DNA from 2 places in the Cupriavidus sp. JZ107 genome. Region 1 is predicted to be linked to the other one. Evidence: predicted binding sites of a transcription regulator. Region 1 holds the regulator's gene; the other holds the start of a gene.

The links. The regulator LexA, encoded in region 1, represses DNA repair genes until DNA is damaged. The targets are predictions, from matches to a motif close to ACTGTATNNNNATACAGT.
Region 2: a site for LexA is predicted at 2,253-2,270, ahead of imuA (translesion DNA synthesis-associated protein ImuA). Genes of this name have one in related genera too.

What each region holds. Positions count from the first base shown of each region.
Region 1 covers NZ_CP096481.1:2,024,990-2,036,402, reverse strand. The annotation lists gene M1D55_RS18645 (NADPH-dependent FMN reductase) at 1-291, shown strand, start outside; gene M1D55_RS18640 (hypothetical protein) at 373-702, shown strand; gene dusA (tRNA dihydrouridine(20/20a) synthase DusA) at 791-1,852, shown strand; gene M1D55_RS18630 (hypothetical protein) at 2,468-2,722, shown strand; tRNA gene M1D55_RS18625 (tRNA-His) at 2,829-2,904, shown strand; gene M1D55_RS18620 (hypothetical protein) at 2,992-3,141, opposite strand; gene M1D55_RS18615 (hypothetical protein) at 3,340-3,513, opposite strand; gene lexA (transcriptional repressor LexA) at 3,636-4,292, opposite strand; gene M1D55_RS18605 (asparaginase) at 4,567-5,562, shown strand; gene rpsF (30S ribosomal protein S6) at 5,709-6,083, shown strand; gene priB (primosomal replication protein N) at 6,149-6,448, shown strand; gene rpsR (30S ribosomal protein S18) at 6,452-6,730, shown strand; gene rplI (50S ribosomal protein L9) at 6,758-7,210, shown strand; gene M1D55_RS18580 (replicative DNA helicase) at 7,438-8,829, shown strand; gene M1D55_RS18575 (DUF47 domain-containing protein) at 9,023-9,649, shown strand; gene M1D55_RS18570 (inorganic phosphate transporter) at 9,671-10,681, shown strand; gene M1D55_RS18565 (IclR family transcriptional regulator) at 10,928-11,413, shown strand, end outside.
Region 2 covers NZ_CP096480.1:664,155-675,567, reverse strand. The annotation lists gene M1D55_RS02850 (Y-family DNA polymerase) at 1-1,258, opposite strand, end outside; gene imuA (translesion DNA synthesis-associated protein ImuA) at 1,191-2,153, opposite strand; gene M1D55_RS02840 (LysR substrate-binding domain-containing protein) at 2,316-3,230, opposite strand; gene M1D55_RS02835 (MFS transporter) at 3,373-4,680, shown strand; gene M1D55_RS02830 (hypothetical protein) at 4,802-5,494, shown strand; gene serA (phosphoglycerate dehydrogenase) at 5,556-6,788, shown strand; gene M1D55_RS02820 (hypothetical protein) at 6,813-7,124, opposite strand; gene M1D55_RS02815 (BON domain-containing protein) at 7,279-8,796, opposite strand; gene M1D55_RS02810 (CBS domain-containing protein) at 8,996-9,469, shown strand; gene M1D55_RS02805 (DUF3008 family protein) at 9,613-9,801, shown strand; gene M1D55_RS02800 (DUF4142 domain-containing protein) at 9,855-10,475, shown strand; gene M1D55_RS02795 (BON domain-containing protein) at 10,567-10,965, shown strand; gene M1D55_RS02790 (hemerythrin domain-containing protein) at 11,118-11,413, opposite strand, start outside.

The DNA of each region.
Region 1 (11,413 bases):
GCCATCGACGTGGGTTCCCGCCCGTACGGGCAGAGTGCGTGGGATCGCAAGCCGGGGGCGGTGATCAGCGCCTCGCCGGGCGCGATCGGCGGGTTTGGCGCCAATCACCATCTGCGCCAGTCGCTGGTGTTTCTCAACGTGCCGGTGCTCCAGATGCCGGAGGCCTATATCGGTGGTGTCGACAAGCTGTTCGATGAGCAGGGCAATATTGGCAACGAATCGACACGTGCCTTTCTAGGCAAATTCCTGACGACCTTTGCGGCCTGGGTGGAGCGCAACGCCGCAAGCTGACCGTGACGGCGCGGCCGCCTGGAGACCCCCCTCTCGTAGGGGGAGTCTAAAGATGGCGAAATCAGCGCCGACAATGCTGATATGGATGCAAGCGACAATTCCTCCGATTTCCCGGAAGGGGCGGCCAACGCCGAACTGGTCGGGTGCTGGGCCACTGCCTCGCCGCAGTTGCTGGCCACCGTGCTGAACAACGCTATCGATGCCGAGGATCTGTCCGGCTTCGCGGCGCTGCTGTCCGATATCGCCCGCGATCGCGGACTCAAGGGCAACCGCGGCGCGCACCAGTCGATCTACGACATGCCGTACGCGAGTCTGCTGCCGCGCCAGCAGCACCTGCTGGCCGACGCCTTCGACCTGTTCGTCAAGCTGGGGCTGGAGCTGCAGCCTCGGCAGCAGCGGCTGAACGACTGAACCGCCGAGCGGGCAGGGTTGCGGACTGGCTGGTAAACTCGCGGGTTTTCCTCGTTTCCGTCGATGGACGGGATAACCGACCGAAGTCATGTCCGAATCGCTTGCCGCTGGCGCGGCCCCGGCCCCGGCCCCAGCCGGTCTCGAGAAGGTCAATCCGAGGCGCATTTCGGTGGCGCCAATGATGGACTGGACTGACCGTCATTGCCGCACCTTTCATCGCCACCTGAGCCGCCACACCTGGTTGTACACCGAGATGGTGACGACCGGTGCGCTGCTGCATGGCGATGTCGCGCGCCATCTGGACTTCGACCCTGCCGAGCAGCCGGTCGCGCTGCAACTGGGCGGCAGCGAGCCGGCCGATTTGGCGGCCTCCGCCAAGCTGGGCGAGCGCTGGGGCTATGCCGAAATCAATCTGAACTGCGGTTGTCCGTCTGAACGTGTCCAGCGCGGTGCGTTCGGCGCCTGCCTGATGGCCGAGCCGCAACTGGTCGCGGACTGCGTGCGCGCGATGCGCGACGCGGTGTCGGTGCCGGTCACCGTCAAGCATCGCATCGGTATCGATACGATCGAGCATTACGACTTTGTTCGCGACTTCGTCGGGACGATCGCCGAAGCTGGCTGCCAGACCTTTATCGTCCATGCGCGCAACGCGATCCTGAAGGGGCTGAGCCCCAAGGAAAACCGCGAGATTCCCCCGTTGCGCTACGAGGTCGCCTACCAGCTGAAGCGGGAATTTCCCCAGCTCGAAATCCTGATCAATGGCGGCATCACGCGCTACGACGAGATCGACGCGCACCTGCGCCATGTCGACGGCGTGATGATTGGCCGCGAAGCCTATCATCAGCCGTTCCTGCTCGCGGAGGTCGACCGTCGCTACTACGGCGATACGGGGCCGTCGCCTTCGCGCCTCGATGCCGAACTGGCGATGCAGCGCTATATCGGCGACCTGGTGGAGCGGGGCGGTTATATGGGCGCGGCGACGCGGCACATGCTCGGCCTGTACCGCGGCGTGGCCGGTGGGCGAGGATGGCGGCGCGTGCTGTCGGACGCGCGTCGGATGCACGCGATCCGCACGCGGGACGGCGTCGATGCACTGTTCGAGGAGGCGCGCAGCCATCTGCATGCCGAGCGCTCGCTTCAGGCGGCCTGACCGAAGGACGGGTCGCCGCGTAGTTCTTGCGAATGGATGGCGCCCGCCGATTGGAGGCCAGACTCTAATTTCGAATCCGGCATGGTGCCCGAAGCTCCGTACCGCCGTGTTCGAGGCACTTTCGGCGCCGGTTGGGGCGATTCCGGGCACCAGGAAAGGGATTCCCCTAGATAGCCAAGCCGATTCCGATTTTCTTAAACTGTCTGTGCCCTCGAATACAGGGCTTTCTTCAACTGATTTTGGAGCCCGCCTTGTGCGGGCTTTTTTTGTGCCGGGCCTCGCCGGTCGCTCGTCCTTTCGTTTACCCGAATAGTGCTTGGCGGCGATGACAGTTACATTGCAATTGCCTTCAGGGCATTGAGATCGCAAGAGTTTAAGAGTCCGCCGTGTGCGGACTTTTTTTTGCCTGGCGCTCCCCGCAGCGGTCCTCCTTCCCGCTCTCTGTCTGCCGCTCCGCTCGGTCCGCGGCTCGCTTTCTCCCCGTTCTGCATGATGCCGCGGAGCAACGTCGCCGCTAACAGTTCTCGTTTACCTCATCCAAAGAGATGACCCCCCAACCGGGTGATGGCAAGATGTAGCCAAAAACGACAAGAAGATCTGGCCTCGGAGGGTGGAATGGAAGAAGAAGACGGCTTGTTTGGTGTCGCGTTCGAAGGCTTCCGCGTCGTCTGGGTGGTCGAGCGGTTGCAGAACGGTACCTGGACCGCCCGCTACTGCTGGCATCGCGGCACCGATGCGGCCGCGGCCGCCTCACTGCAGACCGATGTGCTGAACGGCAGGAGCCGAAGACTGCCGGGCACCTATCAGACCGAGCAGGAGACGCTCGATGCGATCCACGAGGCAATTCGGCTCGAAGCCCGCTGGTCCTGATACGTCATTCGGTTGCATGAAAAATTTTGTGCGTAGTACTAGCCATCGCCAAACGAAGTTTGTATAATCTTGGTTTCCGTCGAGCAGTACTGACGACGGCGCTACGGTGGCTGTAGCTCAGTTGGTAGAGTCCAGGATTGTGATTCCTGTCGTCGTGGGTTCGAGTCCCATCAGCCACCCCAAGATCCCATGCAAACAGCCGCTCATCGAGCGGCTGTTTTGCTTTGTGCCGAGACAAACGGGCTGGCGGGCGAGGGCGCTCGTGGTCTTCAGACCAACCGAGCAGCGGCTTTGGTGATCGTCCATCCGACACCGACACACAGCGCGATCCAACCGGCTGCAATCAGTGCGACGTCGTGCCAGTTCATGGTGCGGCGACCGGGACGAAGCAGCTTGATGGTGTCGTCTGACGAAGGCATGGCCGTCTCCTTCGAAAAGCATGGGAAAAGGCTAGGCCAAGCTTCGACGAATTCACGGTCCGAGTTGTAAAGGTTTGTTGCGATGCGCGAGAAGCGTCGCTTGTCGCCGGACCGCCGTATCTCACGCTTCGCGCAAACGCGCAATCACGCCTTCAACGCAGTCGATCTTGTCGCAGCGGTCGCACGAGTGCGACTTGCTCACGCGTTCAGCTTCACGCCCGGCTGATCGAGTTCGAGCATCCGGCAGATCGCGGCCATGCTGCCGACCATCGTGCGGCGCTGTGCGCCCTGGTAGATGCGGACACCTTTGGACTGGCGGAACGGCGTCGGCTTGACGGGGTAGCGGGTCAGGGAGCGGTCGGCTTGCAGCATGGTGGTCCTCTTCGGTAAGGCGTCAGCGGAAGTCTTGCGGCAACACGGGGCCCTGCGGCTCGTGCGGCTGCATGACTGAGTTGGCGCCAAGGCGGCGGCGCCTGCCGGATTGCGTGGTTGCGCTAGAAACCGGACTGGCGGATCAGTCCGACTGCGATGCCCTCGAGCGAGAATTCCTCGCGTCCGGGCTTCACGATGATGTTGGCGAAGTCGGGGTTCTCGGCGATCAACTCGATCGCATCGCCGCGATGCTTGAGCCGTTTGACGGTCACGTCCTCGCCGATGCGGGCCACCACGATCTTGCCGTTGGCCGCGTCCTGCGCGCGTTTGACCGCCAGCAGGTCACCATCGAAGATGCCGGCATCGCGCATGCTCATGCCGCGCACGCGCAGCAGGTAATCGGGGCGTTCGTCGAAGACCGAAGCGTCGACCTGGTATTGGCGGTCGATATGCTCGGCGGCCAGGATCGGGCTACCGGCGGCGACGCGGCCGACCAGCGGCAGCGTCAGCTGCATCACGCCGGCCATCGGCAGCGAGAACTGGTCCGGCATTTCGGAGTCGCTGCGATTGACCTTGAGCCGGATGCCGCGCGAAGCGCCGGGGGTCAGCTCGATCACGCCCTTTCGAGCCAGCGCGCGCAGATGTTCTTCGGCCGAATTCGGCGACGAGAAGCCAAATTCCGCAGCGATCTCGGCGCGGGTCGGCGGAATGCCGGTCTGCCGGATGGTGTTGCGGATCAGGTCGAAGATCTGCTGCTGCCGGGGTGTCAGAGTCGCCATGGCTTGTCCGTGTTGTTGTATCCGGTGGCGGTCCGGTCGTCGCCGCGAGCCGTGAGGCGCGCGGGGAGGGCGCATCGGGGACCGCCATGTGCAACACTGTACGTTTGAACAGTGTGCTGTGATTTTATACAGTATCGATCGAAGTGCAAGAGGAATTTGCATCGTCGTCCACTTTCGGCTGCGTACGGTCCGACCGCGGGGCAGGGCAAGACCGTAGGGGAGTGCCCTGTCCCGGCGGGTACAATCGCCGCCTGTTTACGAACATCTCGTGCCCATGACCTTGCCTCGCGTAATCGTTCTCGCCACCGGCGGCACCATCGCCGGTTCCTCGTCCAGCGCCGCCAGCAGCGCCCGCTATCAGGCGGCGACAGTGCCGGTATCGGCGCTGCTCGACGCGGTGCCGGCGCTCAAGGATGTCGCGCGGATCGAGGCCGAGCAGGTCGCGCAGGTCGACAGCAAGGACATGTCGTTCGGCCTGTGGGCGCGGCTGGCGGCGCGGGTCCACCATTGGTCCGCGCAGGACGACGTGGCCGGCATTGTCATCACGCACGGCACCGATTCGCTGGAAGAAACGGCGATGCTGCTGCACCTGGCGGGGGTGGCCAGCGTGCCGGTGGTGCTGACCGCCGCGATGCGGCCGGCGACCTCGCTGTCGGCCGATGGGCCGCTGAATCTGCTCGATGCCGTCCGCGTCGCGGCGCATCCGGAGGCGGCGGGCAAAGGCGTGCTGGTGGTAGTCAATCAGGAGATCCACGCCGGGCGCGACGCGGTCAAGGCGCATACCTCGGCCGTCGACGCGTTCGCGTCGCCGGGCGCCGGGCCGATCGGGCTGGTGCAGGATGCGCTGGTGCGCTTCACGCGCGCGCCGCTGCGGCTGCCGCGTCAGGCCTTGCCGCTGCCGCAGCACTGGCCCGCGGTCGAAATCGTCGCCAGCTATGCGGAGCCGAGTCGCGTGGTGGTCGATGCACTGGTCGCCGGCGGCGTGCGCGGCGTGGTAGTCGCGGCCGCCGGCAATGGATCGATCCACGAGACGCTGGTGGCCGCGCTCGCCGATGCGGCGCGGGCCGGTGTCGCGGTGGTCCGCAGCACGCGCACCGGCGCCGGTAATGTGATCGCGCCGGCTCAGCCTAATCCTGCCGCGGGGGCCTTCGTGTCCGCTGGCGACCTGAATCCGTACAAGGCCCGGGTGGCGTTGCTGCTGGCGCTTGGCGCGGAGCCGGTCCTGGGCGGCGATCCGGTTCGGCTGCAACAGTTCTTCGCGCAGATCTGAAGGAGCGTCTGGCCCGCACAATCGCCAATCCAGCCCTGAATCCATGCGGCTTGCCGCCGTGGCCGTTCCGGGCTATACTCGCGGGCTATTTAACCCTTGCTGCACCGGACTTGACGCCCGGGCGGCTTATCCCAAAAGGAGCGTCAATGCGTCATTACGAAATCGTATTCATCGTCCATCCGGACCAGAGCGAGCAAGTGCCGGCCATGATCGAGCGTTACAAGACGCTGGTCACGTCGCAGAACGGCCAGGTGCATCGCGTGGAAGACTGGGGCCGTCGTCAACTGGCCTACATGATCCAGAAGCTGGCCAAGGCTCACTACGTTTGCCTGAACATCGAGTGCGGCAAGGACACGCTGGCTGAACTCGAACACGCGTTCAAGTTCAACGACGCCGTGCTGCGCCACCTGATCGTCCAGACGAAGAAGGCCGAAACGGCCCCGTCGCCGATGATGAAGGAAGTCCAGCGCGAAGAAGCCCGCAAGGCTTCGCAGCAAACCAGCGAAGGCCAGGCCGCCTGAGTGCGGTCTGCTGTGTGCGGTTCGCTCCGGCATGACCGGGGCGGCATGCGAGGGGCGGTGGCGCGATGAACCAGCTGAGGCTGCACGCCACCCTCGTCGAGCGCGACGCGTTGCGCTATACGCCGGCCGGTATCCCAGTCGTCAATTGCCTGTTGCAATACGGTGGCGAGGTGGTCGAAGCGCAGACGCCGCGGCAGGTCGAGTTCGCGATCGCCGCGATGGGCGTCGGTCCGGTCGGCCAGCACCTCGAGCGTACGCCGCTCGGCACGGTGCTCGACTGCGAAGGCTTTCTCGCCCGCAAGCACCGCAACAGCAAGGCTCTCGTCTTTCACATCACTGGATGTAAAGCATTCGTAAAGGATTGAACCATGGCATTCGTCAAACGTGACAACAAGAACAAGAAGCGCTTCCAGCAGCAGAACCCGCTGTTCAAGCGCAAGCGCTTCTGCCGCTTCACCGTGGCCGGCGTCGAACAGATCGACTACAAGGATCTGGACACGCTGAAGGACTTCATCGGCGACAACGGCAAGATCACGCCGGCTCGTCTGACCGGCACCAAGGCGCACTATCAGCGTCAGCTCGACACGGCAATCAAGCGCGCCCGCTTCCTGGCGCTGCTGCCGTACACCGACCTGCACAAGAACTGATCGCCCGGTCGCTAAGGAGAAAACACGATGCAAGTCATTCTGCTGGAAAAAGTCGTCAACCTGGGCAACCTGGGTGACATCGTTCGCGTCAAGGATGGTTACGCCCGTAACTTCCTGATCCCGTCCAAGCGTGCCCGCCGCGCGACGCAGACCGCCATCGAAGAATTCGAGGCCAAGCGCGCCGAGCTGGAAAAGGCCGCCGCCGAGAAGCTGGCCGCTGCGCAAGCCGAAGGCGAGAAGCTGAGCGGCCTGACCGTCCAGATCACGCAGAAGTCGGGCGTGGACGGCCGTCTGTTCGGCTCGGTGACCAACGCCGACATCGCCGAAGCGCTGGCTGGCCAGGGCTTCAAGCTCGAGAAGGCGCAGGTTCGTCTGCCGAACGGTCCGCTGAAGATGGTCGGCGACTATCCGATCAGCGTGTCGCTGCACACGGACGTCGCGGTCGACATCACCGTCTCGGTGCTGGGCGAGCACGTCTAAGCTTGCCGGCCGTGACCGGCGCGCGGTGCGACATCCGCTCGCGCCGCCGGGGCCAGGCCAGTAACAAGGCAGCAGGAAGGCAGAAGCAGGCTGACAGCCGCTTCTGCCTTTTTCTTTTGGCCGCCGGCACGCATGCGCGCGGCGCGCACGGCGCCACCATCATCCGCTCGCTCCGCGCGCCGAGAATCGCTCGGCCCAGCGCGAGCAGGCCGCTATAATTGCCCCCCATGAACGCGCCCGTCGCCGATCCCCAACTCGACAATCTCAAAGTCCCGCCGCATTCCATCGAGGCCGAGCAATCGGTGCTGGGTGGCCTGCTGCTGGATAACGCGGCCTGGGACCGCATCGCCGATTTCCTGTCCGAGGCGGACTTCTATCGCTTCGATCACCGGATGATCTTCCAGAGCATCGCGCGGCTGATCTCCGACACCAAGCCGGCCGACGTGATCACGGTCTACGAGATGCTGCAGGTGGCCGGCAAGGCCGAGGAAGTCGGCGGTCTCGCGTATCTGAACTCGCTGGCGCAGAACACGCCGAGCGCGGCCAATATCCGCCGCTACGCGGAGATCGTGCGCGAGCGTTCGGTGCTGCGCAAGCTGGTCACGGTGGCCGACGACATCGCGACCTCGGCGTTCGCGCCGAAGGGCCGCGAGGTGCGCGAACTGCTGGACGAGGCCGAATCCAAGGTCTTCGCGATCGCCGAGGAAGGCTCGCGCGGGCAGAAGGGCTTCCAGGAGATCCAGCCGCTGCTGACGCAGGTGGTCGAACGGATCGACGAGCTCTATCACCGCGATACCACGACCGATGTCACCGGCGTGCCGACCGGCTTTATCGATCTGGACCGGATGACCAGCGGCATGCAGCCGGGCGACCTGATCATCGTCGCCGGCCGTCCGTCGATGGGCAAGACCGCGTTCTCGCTGAATATCGGCGAGCACGTGGCGGTGGAGCAGGGCCTGCCGGTGGCGGTGTTCTCGATGGAAATGGCCGGCACGCAGCTGGCGATGCGGATGCTGGGCTCGGTCGGCCGGCTCGACCAGCATCGCTTGCGTACGGGGCGGCTGCTCGACGAGGACTGGCCGCGGCTGACGCATGCGATCCAGCGGATGAACGACGCGCAGCTGTTCATCGACGAGACGCCCGCGCTGAACCCGATGGAACTGCGCGCACGCTCGCGCCGGCTGGCGCGCCAATGCGGCCAGCTCGGCCTGATCATCATCGACTATCTGCAGCTGATGTCGGGCTCGGGCGGCGGCGAGAACCGCGCCACCGAGATCTCCGAGATCTCGCGTTCGCTCAAGGGCCTGGCCAAGGAGCTCAACTGCCCGGTGATCGCGCTGTCGCAGCTGAACCGAAGCCTGGAGCAGCGTCCCAACAAGCGGCCGGTGATGTCCGACCTGCGCGAATCGGGCGCCATCGAACAGGATGCCGACGTGATCCTGTTCATCTATCGCGACGAGGTCTACAACCCCGACTCGCAGGACAAGGGCACCGCCGAAATCATCATCGGCAAGCAGCGTAACGGTCCGATCGGCACCGTGCGGCTGACGTTCCTGGGCCAGTTCACCAAGTTCGACAACTTCAGCGGCGGCCCGGCGTTCTTCGACAACGATACCTGACCGAGGTCGCCCCGTCGGCCGGCAGCGCGCTGTGGTGTTGCGGCACACAAAGCGTACGTCACGCGCCGACTACCCTGTAGAATATTGCTTTTCCGTGACAGCCGGCGGCGACGCCGGCTGTTGCGCTATCTCTCCCGCAATCCAGTACTTCCCAACGAGACGGCGCGCTGGCGCGCCGCGACAAGGAACAGCCATGTTCGGCCGATTCATGCCCACCGAGGGCAAGTTCTTCGAATACTTCAACCAGCACGCCGACTGCGCGGTCACCGCGTCGCGCGAACTGGAGACGCTGATCAACGATCTCGGCAACGCCGAAGCCCATGCACGGCGCGTGCAGGCCACCGAGAAGAAGGCGGACCGGATCACGCACGACACCATCGATCTGCTGCACAAGACCTTCATCACGCCGCTCGATCGGGACGAGATCCACAAGCTGATCACGACCATGGACGACATCCTCGACCTGATGGAGGACGTGGCCGAGACCATCACGCTGTACGACGTGACCAGCCTGACCGACGAGGCCCGCAAGCTCGCCTCGATCTGCGTGCAGTGCTGCGAACTGGTCAAGATTGCGGTTGGCCTGCTCGAGGACATGGGCAATGCCAGCACGATCCTGAAGACGGCCCAGCAGATCGACCAGCTCGAATCCGAGGCTGACCGGTTGATGCGCGGGGCGATTTCCAAGCTGTTCCGCGACGAGACCGACGTCAAGCGGCTGATCAAGATGAAGGCCATCTTCGAGCAGCTCGAGACGATCACGGACAAGTGCGAGGACGTGGCCAACATCATCGAAGGCATCGTGCTGGAAAACGCCTGAGCGCGCCAACCGGAACTCGGCATGCAGACTGTACAAATGAGCTTGTGGGTGATCGTCTTGCTGGTGACGCTCGCCTTGCTGTTCGATTTCATGAACGGCTTTCACGACGCCGCGAACTCGATCGCGACCGTGGTGTCGACCGGCGTGCTCAAGCCCCACCACGCGGTGGCGCTGGCCGCCGTCTGCAACGTGGTCGCGATCTTCGTCTTCCATCTGAAGGTGGCGGCCACGGTCGGCACGGGCACCATCGACGTCAATATCGTCGACCACTATGTGGTCTTCGGCGCGCTGGTCGGGGCCATCGCATGGAACCTGATCACCTGGTACTACGGCATCCCGTCGTCGTCCTCGCACGCGCTGATCGGCGGCCTGGTGGGCGCGGCGGTGGCCAAGGCGGGTACCGGTGCGCTGGTCGCCAGCGGCCTGCTGAAGACCGTCGCCTTCATCCTGATCTCGCCGCTGATGGGCATGCTGCTCGGCTCGCTGCTGATGCTCGTGGTCGGCTGGACCTTCTTCCGCACGCCGCCGTCGCGGGTGGACCGCTGGTTCCGCCGCCTGCAGCTGGTCTCGGCCTCGCTCTACAGCCTGGGCCACGGCGGCAACGATGCGCAGAAGACCATCGGCATCATCTGGATGCTGCTGATCGCCAGCGGCCACGTGATGCAGAGCGCCAGCGAGCCGCCGACCTGGGTCATCGTCAGCTGCTATGTCGCGATCGGCATGGGCACGCTGTTCGGCGGCTGGCGGATCGTGCGGACGATGGGCCAGAAGATCACCAAGCTCAAGCCGGTCGGCGGCTTCTGCGCGGAGACGGGCGGCGCCATTTCGCTGTTCCTCGCTTCGACGCTGGGCGTGCCGGTCTCGACCACGCATACCATCACTGGCGCCATCGTCGGCGTCGGCTCGGTGCGCAAGACCTCGGCGGTGCGCTGGGGCGTGGCAGGCAATATCGTCTGGGCGTGGGTGCTGACCATTCCGGCGTCGGCCTTCATGTCGGCGATCGCCTGGTGGATCGGGCGGCATCTGCTGTAAGAAGGGGACGGGGCCCGCAAGGGCCATCGCTACGGCAAAAGGCCAGGCATCTGCCTGGCCTTTTTGTTTGTCCGCCCGCCGGCCCCGCATGGCCGTGCGGGCATCGGTGCGAAACGGCGTGTCATGGCACTTCGTGATGCCCGCCAGCCACCGTAAGCCCGCCAAATTGGCGTGCTTTTCTCATTGGCTGGGAAATCGAATTCACTGCATGGGAATCTGCGTGCAGCATGTTGCCACGGAGGACGCTTGAACTACCACACGCCGACAGACCGCCTGCTGCAGATCCTGATCGCCCTGGGCCACGCCGATGAAGCGGTGTCGGCCAAGGAGTTGTCGTTGCATCTGCAGCAGCCGCTGAGCAGCACCTATCGGCATCTGAAGACGCTGCTGCGCTGGGGACTCGCGGAAGACAACGGTCAGGGCCGCTACCTGCCCGGGCCGGCATGCCTGCAACTGGCCAAGAAGTTCGACCGCGAGGCGGTGCTGATCGCATTGTCGAAGTCCGAGCTGAAGCGGCTGGCCGATCTGAGCCAGGAAAGCGTCGGCTTGATGGTCCCGAGCAACGGGCAGGTGATCTGCGTCGAGCTGATCGACAGCCCGCAGCCGTTGCGTTGCTGTTACCAGAAGGGGCTCGCGCAGCCGCTGCTGGTGGGGGCTTCCGCCCGGGTGCTGCTGGCACACATGGAGGAGTCTCGCAGCCGCGAGATTCTCGAGCGGCACGGCGTCGACGGC
Region 2 (11,413 bases), on a different replicon from region 1:
AGCGGTTGGCGCATTCGGGCCGATGGTCGGCCAGCGGATGCGGCTGCAGCACGTTCTCGCGGCCCAGCCGCGCCACCAGCGTATCGAGCACGCGGCCGAGTTCGGCCTGCCCGCCGCCCGGCTCGGGAAACAGCGTGTCGCTCTGCGGCAGGCATTCGGCCACGGTCTCGACCTTCAGCATCAGGCCGACCACCGGCGCATCGAACTGCAGCCGGTCGAGCTTTTCCTGCAGCAGCCGCGACAGATGCCCGGGATCGCGGCTGGGCTGGGCCAGGCTGACCGTCACCGGCGTGGCGGCGATGGCGGCGTCGCGCCGCTGGCGTTCGTGTTCGAGCCGCAGCACGAAGCGCGTGACGCCGGCCTGATGCACGGTGAGCCAGCCGGCCACCGCCTGCAGCAGACGCTGCGCGCCGGCCAGCACGCCGGCGGCCGACTCGGTCCGCCCCGGCAATTCCATCCGTTCGGCGAAGGCCGGCGGCGCGGCGAACCAGCCGAGGCGCGCCGGCGTCTCGCCATAGGCCTGGTCCAGCCGCGCCAGCAGGTCCGTGCCGAGCCGGCGCTGCAGTCCCGCGCGCGGCAGCCAGCGGACCTCGCCCATGGTGCGGCAACCGATGCCGTCGAGCCAGCGCGGATCGGCCAGGCTTGCCAACATCTCGACCGGCAGCCGGTCCAGCAGCCGCGCCATCCGCTCGGCCCGCACCGCCCGCCGCGCGGGCCGCAGCACTTGGCCGCGGCGCCCCAGCCGCAGCGGCATCGCGGCCAGCCAGGCGGCGCCATGGGCGGTGGTGCCGCAGCCGATCTGGGCGAAGGTGCCGAGGCTGCGCACGCAGGCACGCACCGCGCGGCACAGCGCGCGATGGCCGCCGAACAGGCGCAGGCTGGCGGTCACGTCGAGCGCGACGGTGGCGGGGCCGAGTTCCTCGTCCAGCGTGACCTGCGGCGTGAAGCGCAGCAGCGCCAGCGCGGCCGCGGCCAGCAGTTGCGCTTCGGCGGCCGGGTCGCGCTCCAGATGGACGATCTCCGCCGACAGCGCCTGCACGCCGCCGCGCCGCATGCCGGCGGACACGCCCAGCGCCATCGCCGGCCGGTTGGCCAGCACCACCCGCTCCTGCTCCAGCACGACCGTCGGCACCGCATGGCTCAGCGTGCCGGTGTGGCTGCCGATGTGGCTGCCGGTGCTGCCCGCGGCCTCAGGCCAGCTGGGGTGCAGCGCGTCCAGCGGCAGGCGCGGCAGATGCACCGCGATCCAGAACGGCATGATCGGACTCGTGGAGGGATTCGTTGGCGCTGGCGGCCGCCGGGGTCATCGATTCGGACATCGACTCCGGCATCGATTCGGGCACCGGCTCGGCCACCGCCGAGCGCCCGGCCGGCACCGCCGGCATCGCGCCGAGCGGCAGGATCAGCGGGGTATCGCGCACCGGTCCGCGCCGCTTGTGGAACACGATCGACAGCGCATTGCCGGGCAGCGGCGACAGCAGCAGCCGCAGCACCGCCGGCGACGATTCGCGCAGGGCCGCGGCAGGACGGCAGACCCAGACCACCGCGTCGCTGGCCTGGGCCAGCACCTGCAGCCGCCGCACCGCCTCGGGACGGGCCGAAGGCAGCCACACCAGCACGCCGCCGAAGGCCTGGCTGCGCAGCACCTGCTCGGCGGCCCACAGCAGATCGGCCTGGCGGGCGGCCTGAGTGGCCTGGGCGGTCTGGCGAGCCGGACGCCTGCTCTTGGCGGCGGCCTGGCGGGCCGCGCCCTCCTCTTCGTTGGCCCGGACCCAATACACCTGCCGGGCCGGCAAACCCCAGGCCGCCAGCGCCGGCGCATTGACGGCATGCGGCGCGCCGATCCATACCAGCCGGCGCCCGGCCTCGGTCAGCGATTGCAAGGCCGGCCGCAACAGGCGCACTTCGCCGACGCCGTGGTCCGGCACCAGCAGCTCGGTCACCGCGCCGACCGGCCAGCCGCCGCCAGGCAACTGTGCCGACAGCGCGTCGTAGCCGGTCGGCCATACCGGCAGCGAGGCGGCGCGGCCGAGCTGGCCGGCCCGCCACAGGTCGGGATGGCGCCGCTCCAGTTCGGCCAGCGCGCGCTGGCGATCCAGCGGGGCTTGCGGCAGGGAAGGCGGTGACGTGACGGCAGGCGATGACGCAATCATGGTGGTCTCTAGGTCTTTCCGTGCACCATCTGTGCGTTGGTGTGCGCTCTTGTGCGCTGTTGTGCGCTTCACAGCGCCGGAAAGACTCGGCTTTCGGATACTGTATGTTTATACAGTATTTTGACCGAACTCAACAGAGACCCACCGCCGGACTCGGGAAAGTCAACTTCCGATCCGATGCCCCGCCGCCTCCTGGCGGATCCATGCCACCACCTTCAACACATCGGCACGCGGACGCTCGTCCGCCTGGATCAGCCAGTAGCCGAAGCTGTCGCCCGAAGCCGGCGGCGGCGCGGCGACCACGCCGAGCTGCCTGTCGTCGAGCAGGTCACGGATCAGTTCCAGCCGCCCCAGCGCGACGCCCTGTCCCGCCAGCGCGGCCTGGATGACCTGGTCGTACTGGTTGAACTGCGTCATCGCGCGCGGCTTCGCTCCCTGCCAGCCGCGCTCCTCGAGCCAATGGCGCCAGCGCAGCCGAGGATTGGTGTCGTCGTCGAGCTCGAGCAGATTCAGGCCCTGCAGCGTCCGCACGCTGTCGATCGCCGCGACGCCCAGCGCGGGATGCGCGACCGGCACGATGGTCTCTCCGAACAGCGCGATCGCGCCCGGCGGCGCATGGTCGGCGGCGCAGTAGCGGATCGCCAGATCGATCTGCTCGGCGCGCAGGTCCGCCACCCGGTTGCTGGCCGACAGCCGCAGCTCCAGCCCCGGATGCGCCTGCTGCAAACGCCCCAGCCGCCGCAGCAGCCACAGCCCGGTGACGCCGACGCTCGCGGTCAGCGTGACGGGCCGCTGCGCGACCTGCACGCGCAACTCGCCGACCACGTCCTGGATCTGCTGGACCGCGGCGTTGGCACTGCGGAACAGCCGCTCGCCGGCACCGGTCAGCGCGATCGCGCGATGCCGGCGCACCAGCAACTGCACGCCCAGTTGCGCCTCCAGCGCGCTGATCTGCCGGCTGACCGCCGACTGGGTCAGGCACAGGTCCTCGGCCGCGAGCGTGATGCTCATGCGCCGGCCAACGGCAACAAATCCCTTGAGCAGATCGAGCGACGGCAAGCCGACGAGGTGTTGCATGGCGGTCCTTTCTATCTTTCGCATTCCTCTATCGCATGCGAGCGGACAAAGAAATCAATTGAGCTGCACACATGCAGCCGGCTTAATGGAATCCGGTGGATGTCACCGCATGCTAACCGCTCATTCGAAGGCCGTCACGACCATGCCCCATTCCCGCTCTCCCCTCGGCGCCGCCTCCCCCGCTCCCCGGCTGTCCGCCACCGATCCGCTGGTGCTGGTCGTGGCCGGCGGCCTGATCCTCGGCCTCGCGCTCGGCATGCGCCATGTGCAGGGCCTGTTCCTGCTGCCGATCACGATGGAGCGCGGCTGGACGCGCGAGGCGTTCGGCTTCGCGATGGCGGTGCAGAACCTGGTCTGGGGGCTGGCGCAACCGTTTGCCGGCATGATCGCCGACCGCTTCGGCTCGGCTCGCGTGATGCTGGCCGGTCTGCTGCTGTATGCGCTGGGGCTTTACACGATGACGCAGGCAAGCACCGCCGTCGCCTTCGTCTGGAGCGCCGGCATCTGCCTCGGCCTGGCGCTGTCGGGCACGACCTTCGGCGTGGTGTTCGCCGCGCTGAGCCGGCTGGTCAGCGCCGAGCGACGCGGCTGGGCGCTGGGCGTGGCCGGTTCGTTCGGCGGACTCGGCCAGTTCCTGCTGGTGCCGGCGGTGCAGGCGGGCGTCGAGCGGATCGGCTGGAGCGCCGCGCTGTGGTCGATGGCCGTCTGCGCGCTGGTGGCGCTGCCGCTGGTATGGCCGCTGCGCGAACGCGGCGCCCGCGCAGCCGAGGCAACGACGACAGCATCGGCGGCGGCATCGGCAGCGCCGCAGGAGAACCCCGACGGCAACCGGCAATCGATGCGCGCCGCGATCCGCCAGGCCTGCGGGCATCGCGGCTTCTGGCTGCTGAACATCGGCTTTCTGGCCTGCGGCTTCCAGCTCGCCTTCATCGCCTCGCACCTGCCCGCCTATCTGCTCGACCGCGGGCTGTCCGCGCGCGACGCGGTGATCGCGCTGGCGATCATCGCGCTGGCCAATATCGCCGGCACCTATCTGTGCGGACTGCTCGGCAACCATGTGCGGCGGCATCGGGCGCTGGCCGGGATCTATCTGCTGCGCACCGCGGCGATCGCGCTGTTCCTGCTGGTGCCGCTCTCCAGCGTCAGCGTCTTCGTGTTCGCCGCGGTAATGGGCTTCGTCTGGCTGGGCACGGTGCCGCTCACCAGCGGGCTGGTCTCGCAGGTGTTCGGCACCCGCTATGTGGCGACGCTGTTCGGCTTCGTCTTTCTTGGCCATCAGCTCGGCTCCTTCCTCGGCGTCTGGCTCGGCGGCTATCTGTTCGACCGGACCGGTTCCTACGATCTGGTGTGGATGGGCGCGATCGTGGTCGGGCTCGGCGCGGTCGTGCTGCACTGGCCAATCGACGACCGGCCGGTCGGTCACCGGGAAGCGGCGATGGCGGCGGCGTGAACGCTGCGGCGCGGCCGTCATATCGAAGGGAAACGTTGTCCTCGATTTCCCTTAGTTGCCCTCGAACTGCCATCGTTTTCGTGTACGTTACGCCGTTCAAAAACATGACAGGGAGACATGGATGACGCTGCACCGCAGTGATGCAGGAGAGCCGACGATCGTGGCCCTGGTCGAGGCGATGAAAGCCTGGCAGCGCGCGCTCGATACGACGCTGTCCACTTCCGGCCTGACCTACGTCAAATGGATCCTGCTGCGTGCCATCGCGCGCGGCGACTATGTGCGGCACCGCCCTTACCTCGGTGCAATCCTGATCGACGTCGAGATGGCCGAGCATCTGCTGGCCGAACTGCATCGCGATCGCTGGATCGGTTTCGTCGACGGCGCCGGCATGGCGTGCGGCCCCGCGCTGCCCGAGGGACAGCCGGTCGTTCCCGAGGCCGAGCGTGCGCGCGTGCAGCGCATCGCGCAGTCGCTCAAGGCCCTGCATTCGGTGTCGGTCAGCCCGTTCAGCAGCGACGAACGCACGATGCTGTCGACGCTGCTGCAGCGGATGCAGGTCAACCTGAACGAATTCAGCGACCGGCGCGATGCGCAGCACGCGGAAGCGGCGAACGACGAGACCCCGCTGATCCGTGCCCACGCAATGCTCGGCGCTTCGGCCAGGACATCGACGTCCCCCCACTCCAGCTCGCACTCCAGCTCGCACACCGGCGCCCACTCCACGTCCCACGCCAAGACCGCCGAACGCGGCCCGCTGCCGGTCCGTCCGGCGCGCCGCAAATCGTCGCCTACCTCACTTCCCTGCCGAAGTTGAGGCAAGATAGAGCGCTGCACCGACACCGTCGGGCCCACCACGATCGCCACAAGAGGCCGCGATGACCAAGGTAATGCTGCTCGAAAACATTCACGAAAGCGCCAGCGAACGGCTGGCCGAGGCCGGACTGCAGGTCGACCGCCGCGCCGGTGCGCTGACCGGCGGCGAACTGCACGAAGTGCTGGCCGCCAACGAGCTGATCGGCATCCGATCGGCGACCCATCTGCATGCCGACGACATTCGCCACGCCGCGAATCTGCTGTCGATCGGCTGCTTCTGCATCGGCACCTCGCAGGTCGACCTCGCCGCCGCGACCGCGGCCGGCATTCCGGTATTCAACGCGCCGTTCTCGAATACGCGCTCGGTGGCCGAGCTGGTCGTCAGCGAAGCGGTGATGCTGCTGCGCCGGATCCCCGAGAAAAACACGCTGGCGCATGCCGGCAAATGGGCCAAGGGCGCGGCCGGCGCGTTCGAGGCGCGCGGCAAGACGCTCGCCATCGTCGGCTACGGCAATATCGGCTCGCAGGTCGGCGTGCTGGCCGAGGCGATGGGCATGCGGGTGGTCTACTACGACGTGCAGCCGCGGCTGTCGCTGGGCTCGGCCAAGGCGGCCGGCTCGCTGGCCGACGCGGTCGCGCATGCCGACGTGGTGACGCTGCACGTTCCGGCGACGCCGCGCACACGCAATATGATCGACGCGACCGTGCTGGCCGCCTTCAAGCGCGGCGCGATGCTGGTCAACGCCTCGCGCGGCAGCGTGGTCGATATTCCCGCGCTGGCCGAAGCCTTGCGCCAGGGACGGCTCGGCGGCGCCGCCATCGACGTCTTCCCCAGCGAACCGAAGAACAACAAGGACGCCTTCGTCAGCGAACTGCAGAACCTGCCCAACGTGCTGCTGACCCCGCATATCGGCGGCAGTACCGAGGAGGCGCAGCAGAACATTGGCGTCGAGGTCGCGGCCAAGCTGGTCAATTACCTGACCACCGGCGCCACCATCGGCGCGGTCAATTTCCCCGAGGTCGATCCCGGTCCGGTCGATTGTCCGGCGCGGCTATTGAACGTCCACGGCAATGCGCCGGGCGCGCTGGCGGCATTGAACACGCTGCTCGCGCGCGAGGGCATCAATATCGCGGGACAGCATCTGGAGACGCGCGGCACCACCGGCTATGTCGTCACCGATCTGGACAAGGCGCCATCGGCCGAGCTGGAGCAGGCGCTGGCCGCGCTGCCCGGCGTGCTGCGGCTGCGCGTGCTCAGGCGCGAGGAGGCCGGCGTGGCCGGCGCGGCCTCGTAACCGGTTGATGGTGGATTTCGCAGGTCAGGCGGCTGGCGGCTGGCGCCGGCTGCCCCACAGCAGGATCGCGCTGATGACCCAGCCGCAGAAGAACAGCGCGTCGCCGAGCTGATTGAGCACCAGCGGCATCGCGTCGCCGCGGAACATCTGGGCCAGCATGGGTTCCGGCAGGCGCGACGCGATCCACAGAAATACGGCCGGCGCGCTGCAGTAGACGCCCGGCTGCCACCATGGCGCGCGCGTGTTTCCGGTGTCAGCCTGGCCCGATGCCGGTGCGCCGGCATCGCGCGGTGCCGCCGTGCGGTTGGCGGCGATCAAACCCTCATTGGCGGTCATGGCGCCCTCCCTGTTGTGGGCGCAATATTGCCCAAGGAGGCGGCGCGGCGCCATCGGCGGCTGTCTGACACGCGTGCGGTGGCGCACGCAACGTCAGGTTGCCGGCGGGCGGCGGGCGGGCCGCCGGACAAAACCGCCCGCCTCGCCGGCGCGATCAGTCCGGCGTCCAGCCCTTCAGATCGTCCATCTTCGCCGGCGATTCCCCGCTGTCGCGGCGGACGCGAATATCGTTCTCCACGTCGGTCACGCCGAACACATTGTCGACCAGGTCCTCGATGTCGTACTTCTCGTTGCGGTCGCGCACGGTGCCGCCGAGCTTGACGATGCCGCCGTCGACGTCGACCGTCACCTCGCTGACATCCAGCCCTTCGGCATAGGCCAGCCGTTCGCAGACGGCCTCGCGGACCCGCTCGTCGCTGCGGCGATAGCCCTTCGGGCCGACCCGGCGCTGCGGCCGGTCGTCGGTGCCGAAGAATTCGCTGACCGCCTCGCCGATGCGCCGGCCGATGTTGTACAGCGGACCATGTTCGTCGCGATCGTCGTCGCGTTCGCGGCGCTCGTCGCGGCCATAGTCACCGCGGTATCCGCCGCGATATTCGCCGCCGTAGCCGCCGCCATAGCTCAGCTCGCCGGCCGACAGCCGGCCGGCGTCGCGGCCCGACCATTCCTCGCGATAGTCACCGCCGTAGCGGTGTTCCGGCACCGCGTAGTTGCGGCCGGGCCAGTCGTCGTCGAAGCGATCCCAGCCGTAGTTCGACGTGCCGGCGTTGCTGTAGCCACCGCTGCGTTCGGCTTCGCGCAGCCAGTCCTGGTCTCGGTTGCGCATGCCCTGCCGCTGGCCGCCGCGCCACGTGGTCGTTCCGCTCGTTCCACCGTAGCGCTCGTCCTCGTCGCTCCATTCGTCGCCGCGCGTGCCGGTCGCGTACGAGGGGCCGGTGCCGGTCTCCAGCGCCGCGGCGCCGGAATAGCCGGACTGCCACGGGTCGGTGCGGTACTCGTTGCGGCGGGTCGACGATTCGCCGCGGCCATATCCGCTGCTGCCGGATTCACCGCCGTATTGGCCACCGTATTGGCCGCCGTATTGACCACCATATTCGCTGCCGGATTGCCCGCCGTATTGACGCCCATATTGGCTGCCGTATTCGCCGCCATATTCACCGCCATATCGGCCGCCATATCGGCCGCCGTACTCCGACCCATATTCGGAGCCATAGCCGGACTGGCTGCCACCGTATCCGCCGCGGCCATATCCGCGCCCATACTGGCTACGCCCATACTGGCCGCCACCGCCGCCTTGCCCGCCACCTTGCGCGCGGCCGTATGGACCGCGGCCTGACTGACCGCTGGTGTATTGCTCGCCGCTGTAGCGCCCCTCGCCATAGCCGCCGCTGCCGCGGTATGGCTGGCTCTGCCGGCCGGCTTCGCGGCCATAGCCGGTACCGTAGGTATCGTCGTCGTCGAACGCGCCACGCGGCGGGCCGCCCTCGCTGAGCTGGTAGGGCGTCATCTGCGCCCGGCGCCAGCGCGACTCCCACTCGTTGCCTTCCGATTCCGCCTGCCAGTCGTCCTGGGCCCAGCGTTCGGAGCGGTTGTCGCTCCAGCCATCGTCACGTTGGTCGTAGCCAGGCCAGGATTGGTCCGGCCGATTGCGTCGCATGGATTCGTTTCGCATATCGATCTCCTGCACGTGGTCCGGCGCGATGCGCGCCCGTATCCATGGAGCCGCGCAAGAACCGTACCGTCGCGGCGAACGGTCGCGCGCGGCGTGTCACGGCGGCGTCATCCAGGCAGGCGCTCTGGAACGCATCTTGCGAAACCGTCGATGCGTGCGAAGCGCACGCAGTGCCAACCATCCGCAAGGAGAAACGACGATGGCAACCCAGATGCAAGGAGGCGGCGCCCAGCGGTCAGGCGGCGTGCTACGCGATGTGATGACCGCACAGCCGGCCTTTCTGACGCAGGACGACACCATCAAGCGCGCGGCCGAACTGATGGCGCAGCTCGATGTCGGCGCGCTTCCCGTTTGCGACGGGCGCCGGCTGACCGGCATGGTCACCGACCGCGACATCACCGTGCGCTGCACCGCCGCCGGGGCCGACCCGGCCAACACCAAGGTCACCCAGGCGATGAGCGAGGACGTGCAGTGGTGCAGCGATGACGAGTCGATCGATACCGCCCGCGAGAAGATGGCGGCGCATCAGATCCGCCGTCTGGCGGTGATCGACAAGGACCATCATCTGGTCGGCATGGTGTCGCTGGGCGACCTGGCGGTGAAGACCGGCGATACCGGCGGCGCGGGCGAGGCGCTGGAAGGCGTTTCGCAGCCGGCCAAGCCGTCCCGCTGACGTCCCGCTGACGTCGAATGCCGCTTGCCTGCGGGCCGCGGCAACGACCGGGGCAACGACCGGGGCAACGACCGGGATTTACAAGGCTTGCAAGATTGCAACCCTCCCCCACCACCCGACCCTGACTGTCAATGGAGGACCCGATGCCAGCCAAATCGAAATCGCAGCAAATGGCCGCCGGCGCGGCGCTGTCGGCCAAGCGCGGCGACAGGAAGGTCGGCGAGCTCAAGGGCGCGTCGAAGTCGATGTACAAGTCGATGAGCGAGAAGGAACTGCACGACATGGCATCGACGCCCCAGAAGGGCAAGCCGGACCACAAGTCCGAGAGCTGACGCGCGTCACCGGCGTTGGCGCGCCGGCGGCGTTGCGTCGATGGAGACCCGCGATGACGACGATCGCATCCACCCCTCGCATGGCGGCCCAGTTACTGCTGGCCGCCGTGGCCGTGGCCACCGCGCTTGCTGCCGGACCGGTGTCGGCGCAGCCGTCCGCCACCTCGCCGCTGGCGACGCCGCCCACCGGCGCTTCCAAGCCGCCCGCGACGTCGCTGTCGACCGACGACCTGCGCTTTATCGACGAAGCGATCCTGACCGCCGCGATGGGCGTCGAGACCGCGAGCATGGCGCTCGAGGTCTCCGCCGATCCGACGCTGCTGGCCTACGCCCGCAGCGCCGCGCGCGACTACCGCGCGCTCGCGGCGGAACTGGCGCGCATCGCGCAAAGCAAGGGCGTTCAGCCCGAACAGCGGCTGCCCGAGGCGCCCGAGGTCACCAAGCTGCGTTCGCTGAAGGGCGCCGAGTTCGACAAGATGTTCGTGCAGATCGTCGCGGTCGACGCTAATCGGCAGGCGCTGGCGCTGTTCCAGCGACAGGCCGAGATCGGCAAGGATCCGGCGTTGCGGGCCTTCGCCAAGCGGTCGTTGCCGATGCTGGAAGAACGGCTGTCGCAGGGCAAGTCGATGTCGACGCGGACCATGACGTGGCGCAGCGGCATCGCCCAGCGCTGATGGCGCGGCCCCGCTGTCTCATTGGCCGGGCGCGTGAGAACCACCACGGCGCGCGCCCTTCTTTCCTTTCCTGATCCCGACGAGCACGCCCATGTCAAACGCCAATCCTTCGCAGCCCTCCCCGCCGGCCGGCACCGATACCGCCGCACAGGACGACGACCTGCTGCGGCAGGCACGCGAGCATATCGCCGAGGAATTCGGCGGCGCCATGCCGCAGGGTATCGAGGTCGGAATCGAGGACAAGCGCATCCGGCTGCGCGGACGCGTGGCCGACCTGCCGACCGCCGAGCGCATCGCCAAGGCGGCGGCGATCGGGCCTGGCATCCTGGGCGTCTACAACGAGCTGGAGGCGGCCGATCCAGGCGAACCGGCCAGCCCGATCGCCGGGGCCGAAGCCGCCGATGCGATCGACGCGCCGGAGCCCGGGGAGCGCGGAGAGCGCGGCGCACCGTTGCCGCCGGTGCCCGGGCCGATTCACCACAAGGTGTGAGAGGCGGCGGCAAGCTCGCCGCCGAGTGGGATGGGAATGTCGTTCCCGCGCAGGCGGGAACCCAGCGGCTTATCGGAGCTGCAAACGGAGCCGGAAGGCCGGAGCCGGAAGGCCGCTGGGCCCCCGCCTGCGCGGGGGCGACGGTGGCCAACCTAGGCCATGGCTCCCATCAGTTCTTCCTTGCGGGCGGCCATCTGCTCGGCCATCTCGCCCAATTCCACGTTCTTGCTGATGACCATCTTGAAGAGTTCGTTCTCCTCTTCCTGCACGTGGTGGTTGACGTATTCGGACAGCACCTTGTAGTTGGCCTCCAGCATCTCGCCGCCCAGATCGCCTTCGATGGCCGCGATCAGGTCCTTGGCGACCTGGTGTTCGACCTTCGCTTCATCGAGCATGTCGTCGAGCTTCTCGTGGACCCCGCGCAAGCCGGGATAGAAGATCTCCTCCT